3 regions of the Amycolatopsis sp. lyj-90 genome follow, and region 2 is predicted to be linked to each of the others. Evidence: riboswitches for the same ligand, from Rfam matches in the RefSeq annotation. Region 2 holds a riboswitch; each other region holds the start of a gene.

What was found. Region 2 has a riboswitch for S-adenosylmethionine ahead of ACLJPX_RS13750 (methionine ABC transporter ATP-binding protein). Riboswitches for the same ligand answer to the same signal wherever they lie in the genome.
Region 1: another riboswitch for S-adenosylmethionine. It lies ahead of thrC (threonine synthase); the one in region 2 lies ahead of ACLJPX_RS13750 (methionine ABC transporter ATP-binding protein).
Region 3: another riboswitch for S-adenosylmethionine. It lies ahead of ACLJPX_RS10400 (aminotransferase class V-fold PLP-dependent enzyme); the one in region 2 lies ahead of ACLJPX_RS13750 (methionine ABC transporter ATP-binding protein).

What each region holds. Positions count from the first base shown of each region.
Region 1 covers NZ_JAJPWP010000009.1:203,967-209,799, reverse strand. The annotation lists gene ACLJPX_RS32130 (class I SAM-dependent methyltransferase) at 1-207, shown strand, start outside; gene ACLJPX_RS32125 (VOC family protein) at 204-578, opposite strand; gene ACLJPX_RS32120 (EamA family transporter) at 602-1,507, opposite strand; gene rpsT (30S ribosomal protein S20) at 1,841-2,101, shown strand; gene holA (DNA polymerase III subunit delta) at 2,319-3,305, opposite strand; SAM riboswitch class I at 3,441-3,573, shown strand; gene thrC (threonine synthase) at 3,586-4,851, shown strand; gene ACLJPX_RS32100 (ComEC/Rec2 family competence protein) at 4,868-5,833, opposite strand, start outside.
Region 2 covers NZ_JAJPWP010000003.1:477,211-483,043, forward strand. The annotation lists gene ACLJPX_RS13735 (transglycosylase family protein) at 1-151, shown strand, start outside; gene ACLJPX_RS13740 (DUF222 domain-containing protein) at 211-1,146, opposite strand; gene rsmA (16S rRNA (adenine(1518)-N(6)/adenine(1519)-N(6))-dimethyltransferase RsmA) at 1,337-2,176, shown strand; SAM riboswitch class I at 2,483-2,573, shown strand; gene ACLJPX_RS13750 (methionine ABC transporter ATP-binding protein) at 2,785-3,795, shown strand; gene ACLJPX_RS13755 (4-(cytidine 5'-diphospho)-2-C-methyl-D-erythritol kinase) at 3,917-4,882, shown strand; gene ACLJPX_RS13760 (ATP-binding cassette domain-containing protein) at 4,950-5,833, shown strand, end outside.
Region 3 covers NZ_JAJPWP010000002.1:968,351-974,183, forward strand. The annotation lists gene lspA (signal peptidase II) at 1-467, opposite strand, end outside; gene ACLJPX_RS10395 (hypothetical protein) at 492-1,076, opposite strand; gene ACLJPX_RS10400 (aminotransferase class V-fold PLP-dependent enzyme) at 1,096-2,472, opposite strand; SAM riboswitch class IV at 2,505-2,619, opposite strand; gene ACLJPX_RS10405 (M23 family metallopeptidase) at 2,783-3,460, opposite strand; gene ACLJPX_RS10410 (potassium/proton antiporter) at 3,603-5,081, opposite strand; gene ACLJPX_RS10415 (ArsR/SmtB family transcription factor) at 5,193-5,833, opposite strand, start outside.

The DNA.
Region 1 (5,833 bases), on a different contig from region 2:
GGGTTCGCCGAGCTGTTCCGCGTGCTCCGGGCGGGCGGCAGGCTGCTGCTGTCGTCGCACGAGAAGTGGCTGCCGGTTTCCCGCCACGAGCTGGCCGACGAAGCGGCCGCCGCCGGCTTCACCGACCTGCAGACCTGGACCTGGGACCCGCCGGGCTTCGGCGCCTCGCTCGCCGCTCAGCTGCGCGCGGTCAAGCCCGCGGCCTAACGCGGGTCGGTCCGCAACGGATGCTCACGCGGCACCTCGACCAGCACGATCCTGGTGCCGTCCGGGTCGGCGATCCACGCTTCGTCCAGGCCCCAGGGTTCACGGCGAGCCCCGCGAACCGGGTCCAAGCCCTTCGCGGCGAGTTCCTCGAGTGCCGCGGGCAGGTCCCGGACCTGGAGCCACAAGGCGACGTCCGGGGTAGGGCCCGCCTCCCCGGTACCGACGATCTCGATCGACCCGTTCCCGGCGAAGAACACCGTCCCACCAGGGAACTCCTTGTCGATCGCCAAGCCAAGGGTGTCCCGATAGAACGCCGTCGACACGTCGAGGTCCTTCGGGTGGATCAGCACCCTGCTGCTCAGCACGTCCATGGCTCAATCCCTACCCGATGGGTTCAGGCCATCGCAATCGCGGCGATGCCCGCCAGCACCACCACGGACCCGACAAGCCTGCGTACGGCGTTCGCTTCCTTCAAGATCAGCCAGGCCGCCAAGCCGCCGAGGACGATGCTCAACTCCCGCGCGGGTGCGACGAGGCTCACCGGAGCGATCCGGAGGGCGTAGAGGACCAGCAGGTAGGCGATCGGTGAGAACAAACCGACGATGACGATTTCACGCTTGTGCTCGCGCCAGAGCCACGAGACCTCTTCGCGGTCCTTCAGCGCGTACGGCGCCATGAGCAGGCTCTGCACGATCGCACCGGTTCCGAAGTAGACGATCGGCGGGACACCGAGACCGGTGACCGAATGCGCATCCCAGAGTGTGTAGGCGGCGATCGTCAGTCCGGTCAGCAGCCCGTACGCCACGCCCTTGCGGCGAGCGACGCGATCCGCGGCGTCGGCGTGGGCTGGTACCCGACCGGTACCGATGACCAGCACCCCGGCGACCACAAGGAACGCGCCCACCAAACCGAGCGGCCCAGGTCGCTCGCCGAGCAGTACGACGGCCGCGAGCACCGAGATCAGCGGCCCGGTCCCGCGGGCGAGGGGATACACGACGGACAGGTCGCCGACGGCGTATCCCCGTTGGAGGACGACTCCGTAGGTGACGTGGAACACCGCGGTGACCGCGGCGGCGAGCAGCCATGTCCACTGTGGACGTTGCGGCTCCACGGCCAGCGAAACCGCCATGACAGGGATGAGCAGGACCGCGGACAAGCTGTAGTAGGCCCAGACGAACCGGGCTCCGCCACGGCGGATCCGCTTGGCTGCCAGGTTCCAGCCCGCGTGAATGACGGCGGCGGCGATGACGAGGGACAGGGCGGTGGCGTTCACTGCGGACCTTTCACGTTTTCCGCGCATGCGGAAAACACCGGTCCTCCAGGCTTTTGTCCCGTCAGATGAACGGCGGCGCTTCCGGCTCCGCCGATGGTGCCGCTCGGACCTGTCCCGCTTGCCCTGATTGTGTGTTTCGCTGAACGGGCAGGCGGCGGAACCCTAGGCACTACGCTCTCGACCGTACCGCAAGAGCCTCGCCGGAGGCGGCCGAGATCCGCTCCGGGACGGCTGTTAAGCTCGCCCTTCACCGCTGTGTGGCATTCCGTCATGGAGGAAACCCGCGCCGCTTTCACGAGCGCGCAGGGCCGGTCACAGCGCGGCGGTGAAACCACCGAGAGATTCAAGAGGAGCGCCCCCGTGGCCAACATCAAGTCGCAGATCAAGCGCATCACCACCAACGAGAAGGCGCGTCAGCGCAACCAGGCGATCCGGTCCTCGGTGAAGACCGCGATCCGCAAGTTCCGCGAGGCCGCCGACTCCGGCGACAAGGCCAAGGCCCTGGAGCTGCAGAAGGACGCGGCCAAGAAGCTGGACAAGGCCGTGACCAAGGGCGTTCTCCACGCCAACCAGGCCGCCAACAAGAAGTCCGCGCTGGCGAAGCGCGCTAACTCTCTTTAATCGCGCGCTGACGTAAACGCGCCGAAGGGGCGTCGATCCGCTTGTCACTCACGTGGCGCGGGGAGGCGCCCCTTCATCGCGTTTACGTGGGCCTTCGGCCCAAGGGAGGGCGCGCGACTGGTGAAGTCTCGCCGTCGCGCTGGCGCGCTTTCGGCGAGACAGTCCGCCGGTCCGGTTGTCGGGCGCGTTGACCTTCGGGGTTGGTCCGGCGGGTGTGTTAGCGGCTGGGGGTGCCGTGTGCGGCGACGACTTCCAGGACGGCGCGTTCCAACGCGTACTCCGGGTCGGCCGCGGCACCCTTGACCTCGGCGTTGAGCCTGGCGACGATCCGCATGGCGGTGGCGAGACCGTCCTGCCCCCAGCCGCGGGCCTGCCCCTGCGCCTTGCGCACCTTCCACGGCGGCATCCCCAGTTCGCCCGCCATCTGGTTCGGGTTCCCGCGACCCGCGCCGGACACCCGCGCGATCGTCCGGACGGCGTCGGCGAGGGCGTCCGCGACCAGCACGTGCGGAACGCCCAGCTGCATCGCCCAGCGCAGTGACTCCAGCGCCGCCGCCATGTCACCGGCGACGGCCTTCTCGGCGACCGCGAACCCGTTCACGTCCGCGCGGCCCCGGTGGTAGCGGCGGACCGCCTGCTCGTCGACCGCTCCCCCGGCGTCCGCGACGAGCTGGGTCGCGGCCGACGACAACTCGCGCAGATCCGAGCCGACGGCATCGATCAGCGCGAGCACGGCCGCACCGTCGATCTTCCCGCCGACCCGGCGGACTTCGTTGCGGACAAAGGATTCCCGCTCAGCGGCCTTGGTCAGTTTCGGGCACTCGACGACCTCCGCCCCGGCCTTCTTCAACGCCGTGGGAAGCGCCTTCGCGGCCTTGCTCCGGCCGCCTCCGCTGTGCACGACGACGAGCACGATGCCCTCGGCGGGCGCCTTGACGTAGGCCATCACCCCGTCGGCGAGCTCCTGCGAGATGTCGTGCGCGGATTCGAGGACGATCACCCTGCCCTCGGCGAACAACGAAGGGCTGACCATCTCCGCGAGCGCGGGGACTGTGAGGTCCGACACCCGGATCCGAGACAGGTCCGCCGTCGGATCGGCCGCTTTGGCCGCGTCCGAAGCGCTGCGGACCGCGCGTTCGATCAGCAGCTCTTCCTCACCGAGAACCAGGACCAGCGGCGATGGGGCGGAAGCTTGCGTCGTCACGGTGACGATCCTCCCACTCGTCCTCTCGGGTGCTTTGTCCGGTGACGTGTTCCGGGCACGGTGGCCCCACCCGAGCCTCATGTCGTACGGTGTTGGCGAGGCGACGCGCTCTAACGCGTGCCGACAATCGAATACCGCTCATCCAGAGGGGCAGAGGGAACGGCCCGATGAAGCCCCGGCAACCGGCGTCAGCCTGTCATTCCGCGATCGCGGGATAGCTGACGAACACGGTGCCAATTCCGGCCCGCCATGGCGGGGCAGATGAGGAAGGAACCTCGCGATGACCGCAACCCTCGGCACGACCTCCACCACCAAGACCCCGGATCTCGGACCGGCCGTCGAACTGGTGTCGAAGGAAGAGGGACACCGGCAGCCACTCGCCCCCGAATTCGTTTCCGCCGAGGACTTCTCGCCGCTCGAGGTCGCCTACGACTTCGGCCGCGTGCGCCGCGAGGACATCGAAGCCGGGCCGAAAAACATCTGGCGCTACAAGAAGCTCCTTCCTGTTCCCTCGAACGTCGAGGAAATCCCCAACACCGAACCCGGCGCCACCAGGCTCATCCAGGCCGACAGGCTCGCGAAGGCGTTGGGCGTCAAGAAGGTCTGGGTCAAGGACGACACCGGCAACCCGACCCACTCGTTCAAGGACCGCGTGGTCGCCGTCGCGCTGGCCGCCGCGCGCGAGTTCGGGTTCGACGTGCTCGCCTGTCCGTCGACCGGCAACCTGGCCAACGCGGTCGCCGCCGCGGCGGCCCGCGCCGGCTGGCGGTCGGTCGTGCTGATCCCGAAGACCCTCGAGCGCGCCAAGATCCTCACCACCGCCGTGTACGACGGCGACCTGATCGCGGTCGACGGCAACTACGACGACGTGAACCGGCTCGCCACCCAGCTCGCCGCCGAGCAGGAGAGCTGGGCGTTCGTCAACGTGAACGTCCGGCCCTACTACTCCGAAGGCTCGAAGACGCTGGCCTTCGAGGTCGCCGAGCAGCTCGGCTGGCGGCTTCCCTCGCAGATCGTGGTGCCGATCGCCTCCGGTTCCCAGCTCACCAAGGTGGACAAGGGTTTCCGTGAGTTCGGGCAGCTCGGCCTCGTCGACGAGACGCCGTACAAGGTGTTCGGCGCGCAGGCCACCGGCTGCTCGCCCGTCTCGGCGGCGTTCCGCGCCGGCCACGACGTCGTCCAGCCGGTCAAGCCGGACACGATCGCCCGTTCGCTGGCGATCGGCAACCCGGCCGACGGCCCCTACGTCCTCGACGTGGTCAACCGCACCGGCGGTGCGATCGAAGACGTCACCGACGAAGAGGTCGTCGAGGGCATCCGGCTGCTCGCCCGCACCGAAGGCGTCTTCACCGAGACCGCCGGCGGCGTCACCGTGGCGACGGCGAAGAAGCTCATCGAGACCGGCAAGCTCAACCCGGACGAGGAGATCGTGCTCCTGATCACCGGTGACGGCCTCAAGACCCTCGACGCCGTCGAGGACAAGATCGGCCCGAAGGCCACCGTCAGCGCCTCGGCCGACGCGGTCCGCGAGGCTCTCGGCATCTGAGTTCCGGCGGCCCGCCTCAAGAACGAGGCGGGCCGCGGGGCTCACCCCGGCGCGTCAGGGCAAGGCCTCGCGCGTCGGAGACGACCGCCGTGTCGCCGTCCGTGTCCGTCCTGGCGATCGCAGCGCCGACCGCAGCCAGATTGTCCAAAGTGGACTTGTTCGGGTGACCGTAGGTGTTTCCGGCGCCGACACTCACCAGCGCGGCCCTCGGCGCGACGGCGTTGAGGAAATCCGGTGCCGTGTAACGACTTCCGTGATGCGGGACCTTCAGGATCTCGGCACGCAGGTCGGCGCCTTCGGCCATCAGGTCGGCCTGGGCGGCGAGTTCGACGTCGCCGGTCAGCAGCAACCGGCCCGCCGGAGTCCCGGCACGCAGGACCACCGAACCGTTGTTGATCACCGTGCCGTCCTGTTCGAGGACCGAGCGCCGGGTGACGTACCGCGGCCCCAGTACGTCCAGTGTCAGTCCCGGCCAGTCCAGCCGTTGCCCGATCCCCAGTTCCAGCAAGGGAATCCCGCGGCGCGCGGTCTCGTCGGCGACCTGCCGCCAGGCCCAGGCGGGAGCCCGGCCCGGACCGACTGCGACCGCCCCGACCGACCGGCCCTCGAAGACGGATTCGAGGCCTCCGATGTGGTCGGCATGCAGATGGCTCAGCACGATCAGCGGAACGCGGTCCACCCCCAACCTGCTGAGGCATTCGTCCACCGGACCTGGTTCCGGCCCGGTGTCGACCAGGATCGCCCTCCCGGGCTCGGCCGTGGCGAGGACGACTGCGTCACCCTGTCCGACGTCGCAGGCGACGGCGCTCCACGACGCCGGTGGCCACGCCGGGGCCAGCACCCGCACCGGAACGAAGACGAGGAGCCCACCGGCCAAAGCGAGCGCCAGCAGGATCCTGCCGTGACGCAGCCGGATGGCGAGGAGCAGCACGACGAGCAGGCCGGCCACCAGCAGTCCGCCCCACCAGCCATCCGGCCAGTC
Region 2 (5,833 bases):
CAACAAGAGCACCTGGGACGCCTACGGCGGCTCGCAGTACGCCGCGTACCCGCATCAGGCCAGCAAGGCCCAGCAGATCGCCGTCGCCGAGAAGGTCCGCGACGACCGCGGTGGCTACAGCGCTTGGCCGCACTGCGGCAAGAAGGCCTGACAGCCAGAATTTTCTCCTTCCTGAGGGTCATCGTGTGGGTTCCGCCCGCAAGGTGGCCCTCAGGCCGCTTTGGGCTCCGATACGGATGAAGGACGCGCGCCGGGTCTCGGTCTCGACAGCCGTGCCCACCAGCGCGGAGGCCTTATGTGGGCCAGATCCCGTACTCGTTCAGGTTTCTCGACAGGCTCCGCGTGCGGAGGCTGCTCGGCGGCCTGCTCCGAGCTTCGCCGAGGCAAGGGGATCTCCGGTCCGTCTACCGCGAGATCCACAATCTCCGCGAAAGCATCACCACGTCTCTCTGCCGGAGTGCGGTCGTCGGGTTCTCCGTTCGGAGCCGGATGTGCCAGTGGCACCAGAAGCGCGTTCAAGCGGGCACCGGTCTCGGGATCGAGGTTGCCGCGCAGGTCCCACCGACCGGTGCGTTTCTGACGCAACCAGAATTCGCTTCGGGGAGTTTTCGAGCCGGGGTCCTTGGTGTCACCCCCGTCCGGATCGAGACGCGCGAGCAGGTCTGTCCCGGCGATCGTGACGTCGCGCGGTCTCGCGACGCCGGCAAGATCGACCAGGACCTTCTCGGCGTCGAGCCGGGCGTCTGCGGGGACGTGCTCGGGCAGCCTCCGCATCACCTTGACGATTCGATCGATGCTGCCATCGGCCAGTACGCCGGTGGCGGCCGCGGCTCCGGTCAAAGGCGCGACGGGCGGAGTGGAAGTCCCGTCGCGCGAGCGTCTCGAGTTGAGCGCGAGTGCCCGACCGGTCACCTTCTGCGCCTCGGCCCGGGGGACCCGGGCCACATGCTCGTAGAAGACGGCGATCGAGTTGTATCCGTAGAGCTCTCGGACACCTCGTGACTCGATTTCGGCCAGGATCTGGCCGACTTCGGCGAACAGACGTCGCCCTTCGCGCAGCCGTGTCTGCAACTCGTCGAGAAGCAGCTCGGGGTCACCTTCCGGCAGATCGAGCGGGAAGGCATTGGGAGTGTTTGTGCTGGTCATCCCTCGATTGTCGGCCCAGAGTCGAACGAATGCACGGTATCGATCGGGTAGATGATGATCACGCTCCGGCGACGCCAACTTGCGCCGATCACTCTTGCGTGGGAAGCAGGCCGGTTCGCAAACTGCGGATGGATGATGCGGGCGGGTCGGGCGATCGGAGGCGTCCGCCGGGGCTGGCTACGATCGTCAGGTGACTGAACTGCTCGGGCCCGCGGAGATCAGGGCGTTGGCGGCCGAGTTGGATGTCCGGCCGACCAAGAAGCTCGGCCAGAACTTCGTGCACGACCCCAACACGGTGCGCCGTATCGTCGACCTTTCCGGGGTCGGTGAAGGTGACGTCGTGCTGGAAGTCGGGCCTGGCCTCGGCTCGCTGACGCTGGGACTGCTCGCGACCGGCGCCGAGGTCGTCGCGGTCGAGATCGACCCCGTGCTGGCCGGGCGGTTGCCGAACACCGTGGCCGAACGCGGCGGGGCCGAAAGGCTGACGGTCGTCGGGGCGGACGCTCTGCGGATCAAGGCGGACGACCTGCCTGAACGGCCGACGGCGCTCGTCGCGAATCTGCCGTACAACGTCGCCGTTCCCGTCGTGCTCCACCTGCTCGCCGAGTTGCCGTCGCTGACCAGCGGTCTCGTGATGGTCCAGACCGAGGTCGCGGACCGTATGGCGGCCGGCCCGGGGAGCAGGACTTACGGCGTCCCCAGTGTCAAGCTCGCGTGGTACGGGAAAACGCGCAAGGTCGCCGCGGTTCCCCGCTCCGTGTTCTGGCCCGTTCCGAACGTGGATTCCGCACTGGTCGCTTTCGAGCGAGGCGACGACGTCGTGTCGTCCGTGAGCCGGGAGCGATTGTTCGCGGTGGTCGATGCGGCCTTCTCGCAGCGGCGGAAAACCTTGCGTGCGGCGTTGGCGTCCTGGGCCGGGTCTGCCGAACGTGCGGGGGAGTTGCTCGAGAAAGCGGGTATCGACCCCAAGACCCGCGGGGAGCAGTTGGACGTTCATCAGTTCGCCCGGATCGCGGCGGCGACCGACTGACCACGGCAGGCCAAGACCGTCTCGAAGGCTGACACGGGTCCGGTCAGGGGAGCGGTGTTTCCCCTGTTGCAGCTGTGACCGGCACCGCGCGGAAGCGAGTTGGTCAAGGTCAGCACGACTGCGTAAATCCTCTTCTGGATCTACATGATCCAAACCTGTCTTAGCAGGCAGGGGCTCTGGTCCGGCACGAGAACACTCGCCGCCTTCCCATTATATGGACAGGCGATCCTGTATGATGGACGCGACCAGACGTGTGATCTGCGCCTACGCGCTTGCTTTCATCCAGTGGGATCGGTTTTACTCAGTGAGCCATCCCGAGCGACTGAGAGACCTGGCTCGCCGAAGTCGCAGCAACCACCCTCCACAGGGCAGGTGCTACCGCCAGGACCGATGGAGGCTGTGCCTAATGAACAGGGTCACCCACCCGCTCCTGCTGACCAGGCGACGCGTAGTCGACGAAGGTCGCCGCACGGTAAGTGCGTGTCGACGCTCAACCGTTACTGCCTGAGTCTTTTCCCTTACCTCTGAAGCCTGTCCCGTTCGGACGGGCAATCGGTGACGGTTGGCGCGCTCGAAAGAAGCAGCGCCCCATTTGCATGGAGCCCTTCGTGATCACTGTCGAAAACTTGTCCAAATCCTTTCCTCTCAACGGAAATCCCGTCGTCGCCCTGCGCGATGTCAGCGTGGACATCCAAGCCGGCTCGCTGTTCGGAGTCGTCGGTCCGGCCGGTTCCGGCAAGTCCACCCTCGCTCGTTGCATCGGACTTCAGGAGCGTCCCGACCGAGGCGTCGTCCGCCTCGACGGCCTCAACACCGGCACCCTCGACGGGCGCCGTCTGCGGGAAATCCGCCGTCAGGTCGGTGTCGTGAACACCAAGGCGGAGCTGCTCGCCGAGCGCACCATCGCCGGCAACATCGCGTCGCCGCTCGAACAACTCGGCCTCGACGGGCCGCAGCGCCGTAACCGGGTCGGCAATCTGCTCGATCTGGTCGGACTCACCCCGCGAGCGGGGCAGCGGCCGGGCGAACTGACCGAAGGGCAGCTGCGCCGGGTGGCCATCGCCAAGGCGCTGGCCGCCGGACCGTCCGTGCTCCTGGCCGACGACCCGACCGCGGGTGTGCAGCCCGAGGAATCCGGCGCGGTCCTGACCGTGCTCGACCGTGCGCGTGCCGAGCTCGGGGTCACCGTGCTGCTCACCACTCCTGACGCCGGCGTGGTGCGCCGTGTTTGCGACGACGTCGCGGTTCTGGAAGCCGGGGCGATCATCGAACGCGGAACCGTGCTCGACCTGGTCTCCGACCCGAACAGCCGGACCGCGCAGGCGCTCCTGCCCTCGATCGAAACCGGCCGGGCGCAGGCTTCGAAGTACGACCGCGCGGTGGACGTCGTGCTCGTCGGCTTCGCGTCGGTCGGTGCGCTGCTGCCCGAGGCGGCCGGTCGTTTCGACGTCGAACTCGCCACCATCGGAGGCGGCCTCACCCGGATCGGCGACACGCCCGTCGGCCGGTTCCGCCTCGGTGTGCGTGGCGAGCGCGCGGATGCCGCACTCGCCTGGATCGCCGAACGAGGTGGCCACGTGACCCACCCTGTCCGCGGGCCGCAGGGCGTCGCTGCTTGATTCCCCGACGAACGGGCCGCTCAGGACGAACTCTGTCCAGGGCGGCCCGTTTGCGTCCGCGTCGTCCTGTTCTCTTTCTCCTGGTGGCAGCACAAGTGGAGCGGGCACGTAGGCTTGTCTCGTGCTCGCCGTCGTACCGCCCCCAGTTACCGTCAGGGTTCCCGCCAAGGTCAACCTGCACCTGTCGATCGGTGACGTACGCCCGGACGGCTACCACGAGCTGGTGACCGTGTTCCAGGCGCTTTCCCTGACCGACGAGGTGACCGTCGCGGTCACCGAGGAGCCCGGCGTCGAGGTTTACGGCGAAGGTGAAGGTTCCGTACCGACAGGGGCCAACAACCTTGCTTGGAAGGCGGCGCAGGCCCTGGCGGCCCATGTCGGCAAGGCGGAGGGCGAGTCCAAGGTCCGGGTGGTGCTTCGTAAAGGCATCCCGGTAGCGGGCGGGATGGCCGGGGGCAGTGCCGACGCGGCCGCGACCCTGGTCGGGCTCGCGTCGCTGTGGAAGCTCGAGATCTCCCGAGACGAACTCGCTGGTATCGCTGCCAAGCTCGGCAGCGATGTTCCCTTCGCGCTCTACGGTGGGACAGCGTTGGGCACCGGCCGGGGTGAGCAGCTGGTGCCGGTGTTGTCGAGGCACACGTTCCATTGGGTTCTGGCGTTCGACCAGCGCGGTCTTTCGACCCCGCGGGTGTTCGGCGAACTCGACAGGTTGCGTGAAGAGGGCAGCCCGCCGCGGATCGGTTCGCACACTCCGGTGGTCGAGGCACTGGCATCCGGTGACCCGCGGCAGCTGGCGTTGCTTCTCGGTAATGACCTGCAGGCGGCCGCGGTCTCGTTGCGTCCCGGGCTTCGCCGGACGTTGCGGGCGGGGGTCAACGCGGGTGCGCTCGCCGGCACCGTGTCCGGATCCGGACCGACCTGCGCGTTTCTGTGCGCGGACGCGCAGTCGGCCGTCGAGGTCGCCGCGGAACTGTCCGGCGCTGGTGTCTGTCGTACGGTGCGCGTCGCGCACGGGCCTGTTCCCGGAGCCCGGCTGGTGGGCGGGGACGACGCGCCGCGGCCGGCGCCGCCACGGGTGCACGCATGAGGATGTCCGAAATGGACATCGACTAATTCGTTGTGGTGCAAGCTTTTTGGAAAGGATCGGCTGAGGCATGGCCAACTTGGTCAACCTGGAGTCGGTGAGCAAGTCCTTCGGGGTGCGCCCGCTGCTCGACGGTGTTTCGCTCGGTGTCGCGGAGGGGCAGCGCATCGGCGTCGTCGGTCTCAACGGGGGCGGGAAGACGACGCTGCTGGAGGTCCTCGCGGGGATCAGCGAGCCGGATACGGGACGAGTGAGCCAAGTCCGCGGCCTGCGGATGGCCGTGGTCACTCAGCGGACCGAACTCCCCGTCGGCAGCACGGTCGGCGACGTCGTGCTGGAGCGCTACGGCGCGGAGCACGAGTGGGCCGCTGACGCGCGCGTCAGGTCCATTATGGACGGTCTGGGGATCACCGCTCTCGGTGTCGAAAAATCCACGACGAATCTGTCCGGTGGCGAGCGCCGCCGCGTCGCGCTGGCGGCGGCCCTCACGGGTGAGCTGGACCTCGTGGTCCTCGACGAACCGACCAACCACCTTGACGTCGAAGGTGTGCGCTGGCTCGCCGATCATCTGCTCAACCGCAGGATCGCGGTCGTGGTCGTGACTCACGACCGGTGGTTCCTCGACACCGTCGCGAGTGTGACCTGGGAGGTCACCAACGGTCGCGTCGAGCAGTACGAAGGCGGTTACGCGGACTGGATCTTCGCGCGGGCCGAGCGGGCGAGGCTGGCGGCGACGGCCGAGGAGAAGCGGCAGAACCTGGCACGCAAGGAGCTCGCGTGGCTGCGTCGTGGTCCGCAGGCCAGGACCTCGAAGCCGCGCTATCGGGTCGAGGCGGCGGAGGCGCTGATCTCCGACGTGCCGGAGCCGCGTGATTCGGTCGAATTGCAGGCGTTCGCCCGGCGACGGCTGGGAAAGACCGTCCTGGAGGTCGAGGACGCCACTTTGACCGTCGG
Region 3 (5,833 bases), on a different contig from region 2:
ATCGCGGAGTCGGCGACGTTGAAGATCGCCCAGCCCTGCCCGTTCGGCGCGAACGCGGAGATCATGTCGACGACGTGTCCTTGCAGCGGGCCGGGGGCCCGGAAGATCCGGTCGGTCAGGTTGCCGAGCGCGCCCGCCAGCACCAGCCCGAGGCCGATCGCCCAGCCGACCGAGCGCAGCCGCCGGGCCAGCCAGACGATGGCGACCACGACCGCCACCGCGACCAGCGCGAGCACCCAGGTCAGCCCGGTCGCCATCGAGAAGGCCGCACCGGGGTTGCGCACCAGCTGGAAATACACCAGCCCGCCGAGGAACTCGACCGGCTGCTTGCCCTCCAGCGTGGACACCGCGATCTGCTTGGTGAGGAGGTCGATCCCCCACAGCACCGCGGCGACGGCGAACACCACGGCGACGCGCTTCTTGGGCAGCGGCGGCGCCGGTGGCGCGGTTTCGGGCTCTGTACTCACGCCCCCATTGTCCACGGAGCGTGCTCAGGTCTCCTCGGCGGCTGTCTTCGGCCTGCTCAGCAGGGCCGCGAACGCCCCGGCGAGCGCGACCAGCGACGACAGCACCAGCGCGAGCTGTCCCTGGGCGAGCACGACGGCGCAGAGCACGAACGCGGCGGCCACGACCAGCACCAGCACGCTGCGGTCCAGCCAGGCGAGCAGGACCAGGCCCAGCGTCACCAGGATCGCGCTCCGCGCGTCGCCGTCCATGTCGAGTTCCCAGTAGCCGACCAGATCCGCCAGCGCGATGGCGACCAGCCCGCCGAGAGCGATCGCGAGGACCTTCCACCACGGCAGGCGCTTCGACCGGAAGGCATAGAAGAGCACGGTGCCGAGGTAAACCGCGAAGACGGCGAACAGCCAGTCGTCCATCCTGCTCATGCCGATGACCGAAACGGCGGACACGGCTTCACGGCTCATCTCCACGCTGTGGACGGATCCCAACAGGCCACCGTTCCCGTAGGCCGTGTAGTCGACCGGGCCCGTGCCGACGGACAAGGCCACCACCGTCAGCTGGGCGAAACCCAGCAACGCCAGCGGAAACCAGTAACGCGGTCGCTCGCTCCCCATGCGAGGGGAGAGTAGTGGGTCAGGCGCAGAACGGGGGAAGCTCCCGCGGGTCGTTCTCCGGCACCCAGCGGCCTTCCGGCTTCTCGTACTGCCAGCGGGCGCCGCGGGCGACGATCTGGCGCAGCGCCAGGACGAGCCGGTCCACGTGCTCGGCGGTGCTGCCGAGACCGAGGCTGACCCGGACGGCCTGCTGGCCGGTCGAACCGGCGGCGGAGATGAGCCGTTTGGTCGCGATGTGCGCGCAGAACGCGCCGTCCCGCACGCCGATGCCGTACTCCGCGGACAAAACAGCGGCGAGCCAGCCCGGGTCGAAGCCGTCGATGACGAAGCTCAGGGTGCCGACGCGGTCGACGGGCGCGTCGAACAGCCGCAGCTCGGCGAAACCGGGGACACCGGCGAGACCACGGCGCAGCCGTGCCAGCAGTTCGTCCTCGTGGGCGACGATCGCGTCCCAGTTCCCGGCCAGCGTCTCGCAGGCGACACCGAGCGCGTAGACGCCGACGGTGTTGGGAGAACCGGCTTCGTGCCGCTCGGCGCCGGCGTTCCAGACCACGCCGAAGTCTTCGGAGTCGCGGGTGACGAGCTTCGTCGCGCCGCCACCGGCGAGGTACGGCTGGGCGGCGCGCAGCCAGTCGGCGCGGCCGATCAGCGCACCGGCGCCGAAAGGCGCGTACAGCTTGTGCCCCGAAATCGCGATGTAGTCGACGTCCAGTTTGCGCAGGGAGATCTTGCGGTGCGGCGCGAGTTGCGCGGCGTCGAGCGCGATCCGGGCGCCGTGCCGCCGCGCGACGGCGGAGATCTCCTTGACCGGCAACAGTTCCCCGGTCACGTTGGACGCGCCGGTGATGACGACCAGCCGCGGGCCCTGAGGGCAGTCCGCGAGCGCTTCGTCCACAGCGGACACCGCGGCGAGGCGGGTGCGCGGGGTCTGGATCCGGCGGACGTTCGGGCCCTTCCACGGCAGCAGCGCGGCGTGGTGCTCGGTGTCGAACACGACGACCGACGTGTGCTTCGGCAGGCTGCGGGCGAGAAGGTTGAAGGAATCGGTGGTGTTGCGGGTGAACACGACGGTGTCGGTCGACCGCGCGTCGACGAAGTCCCGCAGGATTCCGCGCGTCCGCTCGTAAAGCTTGGTGGAGACCTGCGAAGCGAACCCGGCGCCGCGGTGGACGCTGGCGTACCAGGGAAGGAACTCGTCGACGGCGTCGCGCACCTTGTCCAGGCAGGGAGCGCTCGCCGCGTGGTCGAGGTTGGCGTACCCGATGTCGCCACCGGTGACCAGCGGGACCCGCAGATCGGCACACGCCACGGCCGGGATTTCGCGGGTGGCAACGGTTTCCGCGACAGCGGTGGAGATGTCGGCGGGGGTGCTGGTGCGTTCGAGAGCGAGAGTCATCGTCATCCTCCGGGCCTGGGGACCCGACGAGGATCCCGCGCTTGCCCGCCGCACCACGCGACGAGCCAGGTCCTCACCCGGGGCACCCCACCGCGGAAGGAGGGTTGCCGGTCAGCTAGCCGGGGCTTGACGCTGACACTCGTGACCTACGAACGAAGTTAGCGGATGCACCCGCGATCGAGCCACCCCTCGTCCGGATGTTGAGACGCCGGTCACGCGTTCCGCGACCGAGGAGAACCCCCGCGTTTCGTCCTCTGGTTGCGGTACTTGCACGCGCAACTACCGCAACCAGAGGACTAATTGCGGGAGGTCAGACGCGGAATCGGCCGGGCAGGGGGATGGTCGCGCGGGACGAGACCTCGGTGGCCGTACCCGAGTACTGATCGGTGCCCGCGGCGAACTGCCAGCCGCCGAAGATCTTGCCGTCGACCGCTTCGCCGTAGGCCTCGGCGACCTTGGTCGAGACCTCGTCGTAGGACATGCCGTTCCAGTTGCCCGCTCCGACGCCGAAGTCGCGCGAGTCACCGCCCTTGGCGACGGCGGGCAGGGTCCACAGGGTGAAGTGCACGTGGGCGCCGGTGCTGCTGCCGCCGCAGGGCAGCGCGTTGCCGGTCCGGCCGAGGGCGTCGCCCGGGACGACCCGCTGGCCGTCGGTGACCGAAATGCCCTCCATGTGGTAGTACCCGGTCCGCCAGCCGCCGTCGTGGTCGACGGTCACCCAGTCGCCGCCGTCGCAGTGCTGGATCCGGACCGTGCCCGCGAGCGGGGCGCGTACGGTCTTGTCACCCGGGCTGAAGTCGATGGCGTTCTTCACGCCGGAGGTCCCGTTGTCCGAGTGGATCCCCGCCGAGTAGACCGACCGGCCGGTGTCGAACGGCAGGCCGAACGCCGGGAACGCGCCCGCGGCCGCGGCCGGCGTCGAGAGAACCACCCCGACGAGGACGGCGGCGGCCCCCAGGCCGGCGAACCGCACAGGAAGTTTCGTCACCTTGCGTACTCCTTACCCCGTGACACTCACCCATTCGATGGAGTGGATTGCGGGGAAAGTAATCCAAAAGGAGTACAAAAGGGAACAACTCGTAGTGAATTTTCTGAGATCAACCGACGAAAGACTGGTGCGATCTCGTGACCTATTGGCCGGATTCGCCCTTCCACCTGGCGAGGCGTCCGGCACGGTCGACGGCCCGGAGGCGTCGTTCGGCCGCGTCACGGGCGTCGGACGTGGTCACGACGAGTAACTGATCGCGTTCCTGGAGCCGGGTGTCCTTGTTGGGCGTGAAGCCGATGCCGTCGCGCACGAGCAGGCTGATCGTCGCCCCGATCGGCAACCGCAGCTCCGCCAGGTAGACGCCGTGCATCTTCGACCCGGGATTGATCCGGACCTGCAACAGGTCGGCGCCCATCTCGTCGAGCGGTGCGGAGTCGACGTCGATCTCGTGCGCTTGGGCGTGCTGGGTCAGCCCGAGCACTCTCGCGAGCGGGCTCAGCGTCGCACCCTGGAGCAGGGTCAGCACGATGACCAGCACGAACACGGCGTCGACCAGCTCCTGCGCACCGGGCACCCCGGACGACAGCGGGATCAGCGCGAGCACGATCGGGACGGCCCCGCGCAACCCGGCCCAGGACAGGAACACCTGTTCTCGCCAGGGGATCTTGAACGGCAGCGCGGACAGCACCACCGACAGCGGACGGGCGAGCAGCAGCACCACGGCGCCCGCGACGAGCCCCTGGATCAGGCTCTCGAAGATCCTGCTCGGCGAGGCGAACAGGCCCAGCAGGACGAACAGCCCGATCTGCGCGAGCCAGCCGAGCCCCTCCGCGAAGGACAGCGTGTCGGACCGGTGCGGCAGCTTCGAGTTCCCCAGCACCAAGGCGGCGACGTAGGTGGCGAGCAGGCCGGAGGCGTGCGCCAGCTGCCCGCTCGAGTACGCCACGACACAGACGGCGACCGTGGCCAGCGGATACAGGCCGGTCGCCGGCAGCGCGGCCCGTCGCAGCGCGTGCGTGCCGATCCAGCCGAAGGCCAGGCCGATGACCAGCCCGGCGGCGAGTTCGTAGACCACCAGCAGCGGCAGCGACCAGTCGATGGTCGTGCCCTCGGCCAGCACGACGACGGCGATGTACGCCGGGGCGTCGTTGATGCCCGACTCGATCTCCAGCGCGCCGACGAGCCGCTTCCCGACCCCCGCCGATCTCAGCACCGAGAACACCGCGGCGGCGTCGGTCGAGGCGAGCACCGCGCCCCACAGCAACGCCATCCGCCAGTCGAGGCCCAGCAGCCAGTGCAGGGCCGCGCCGGTGACCGCGATACTCACCGCGACGGCCACTGTGGACAGTGCGATTCCGATGCCCAGCGAGGGTTTCACGGCCGTCCACCGGGTGGTGAGACCACCTTCGGACAGGATCATCACCAGCGCGGCGAGGCCGAGCGACTGGGTGAGCTCGGGATTGTCGTACTGGATGCCGAACCCGGCTTCGCCGAGCAGCACCCCCATGCCCAGGTAGAGCAGTAGCGAGGGAAGACCGACCCGGATCGACACGCGGACGGCGATCACGGCGACGAGCAGGACTGCACCACCGGTACCGAGAACGAGCGGGAGCTGCTCCATGTCGCCTCCCGTCCGGTCGCCGTGAGGCCTCCAGAATAGTGAGGCGGTGGTCGTCACTCGTTCGTGTACCGGTCGAAAACCGTCCGGATAGCCTGTGTTACAGACTGTCCTTTACGGACTCCGCAGGGCCACCAGGTCCACCCCGAGTTCCGCGAACGGTTTCTCCGCCGCGGGCAGGACTTTCACCGCGCGGTTGCCCTCACGGGACAACCAGCCGGCACTCACTCCGTGAGACAGTAACGCCGCGGGGACCCGGCCCGCCAAATGATCACGGCGCACTGTCCAATCGAGACAGTCACGCAGCATCGGACGGCGGCTTTCGGCGATCTCCACCCCGAGAGCGCCGAGCACCTCGCGTCCGCGACCGGTCAACGTCAGGCCGTCGGCCTCGTCGATCAGCCCGGCGGTGAGCATCCCGTCCCGCAGCGCGACCCCGACCGTCCCGGCGAGGTGGTCGTAGCAGGTCCGGGCGAATTCGAGCCGCTTCACCCGGACCGACGAGCGCAACCCCTTCACCGGGCGATGCTCGGCGTGCTGCGCCAGATGCTCGATCAGCTCCGCCACCCGGGGGTCGGCGATCCGGACGTAGCTGTGCCGCCCCTGTTTGACCCGCACGACGAAGCCGGCCTCGGCCAGCTTCGTCACGTGTTCGCTCGCCGTCGACGCGGCCACTTCGGCCGCTCCGGCCAGCTCGGTCACCGTCCAGGCACGTCCGTCGAGCAGCGCGAGGCACATCGACGCGCGGCTCGGAT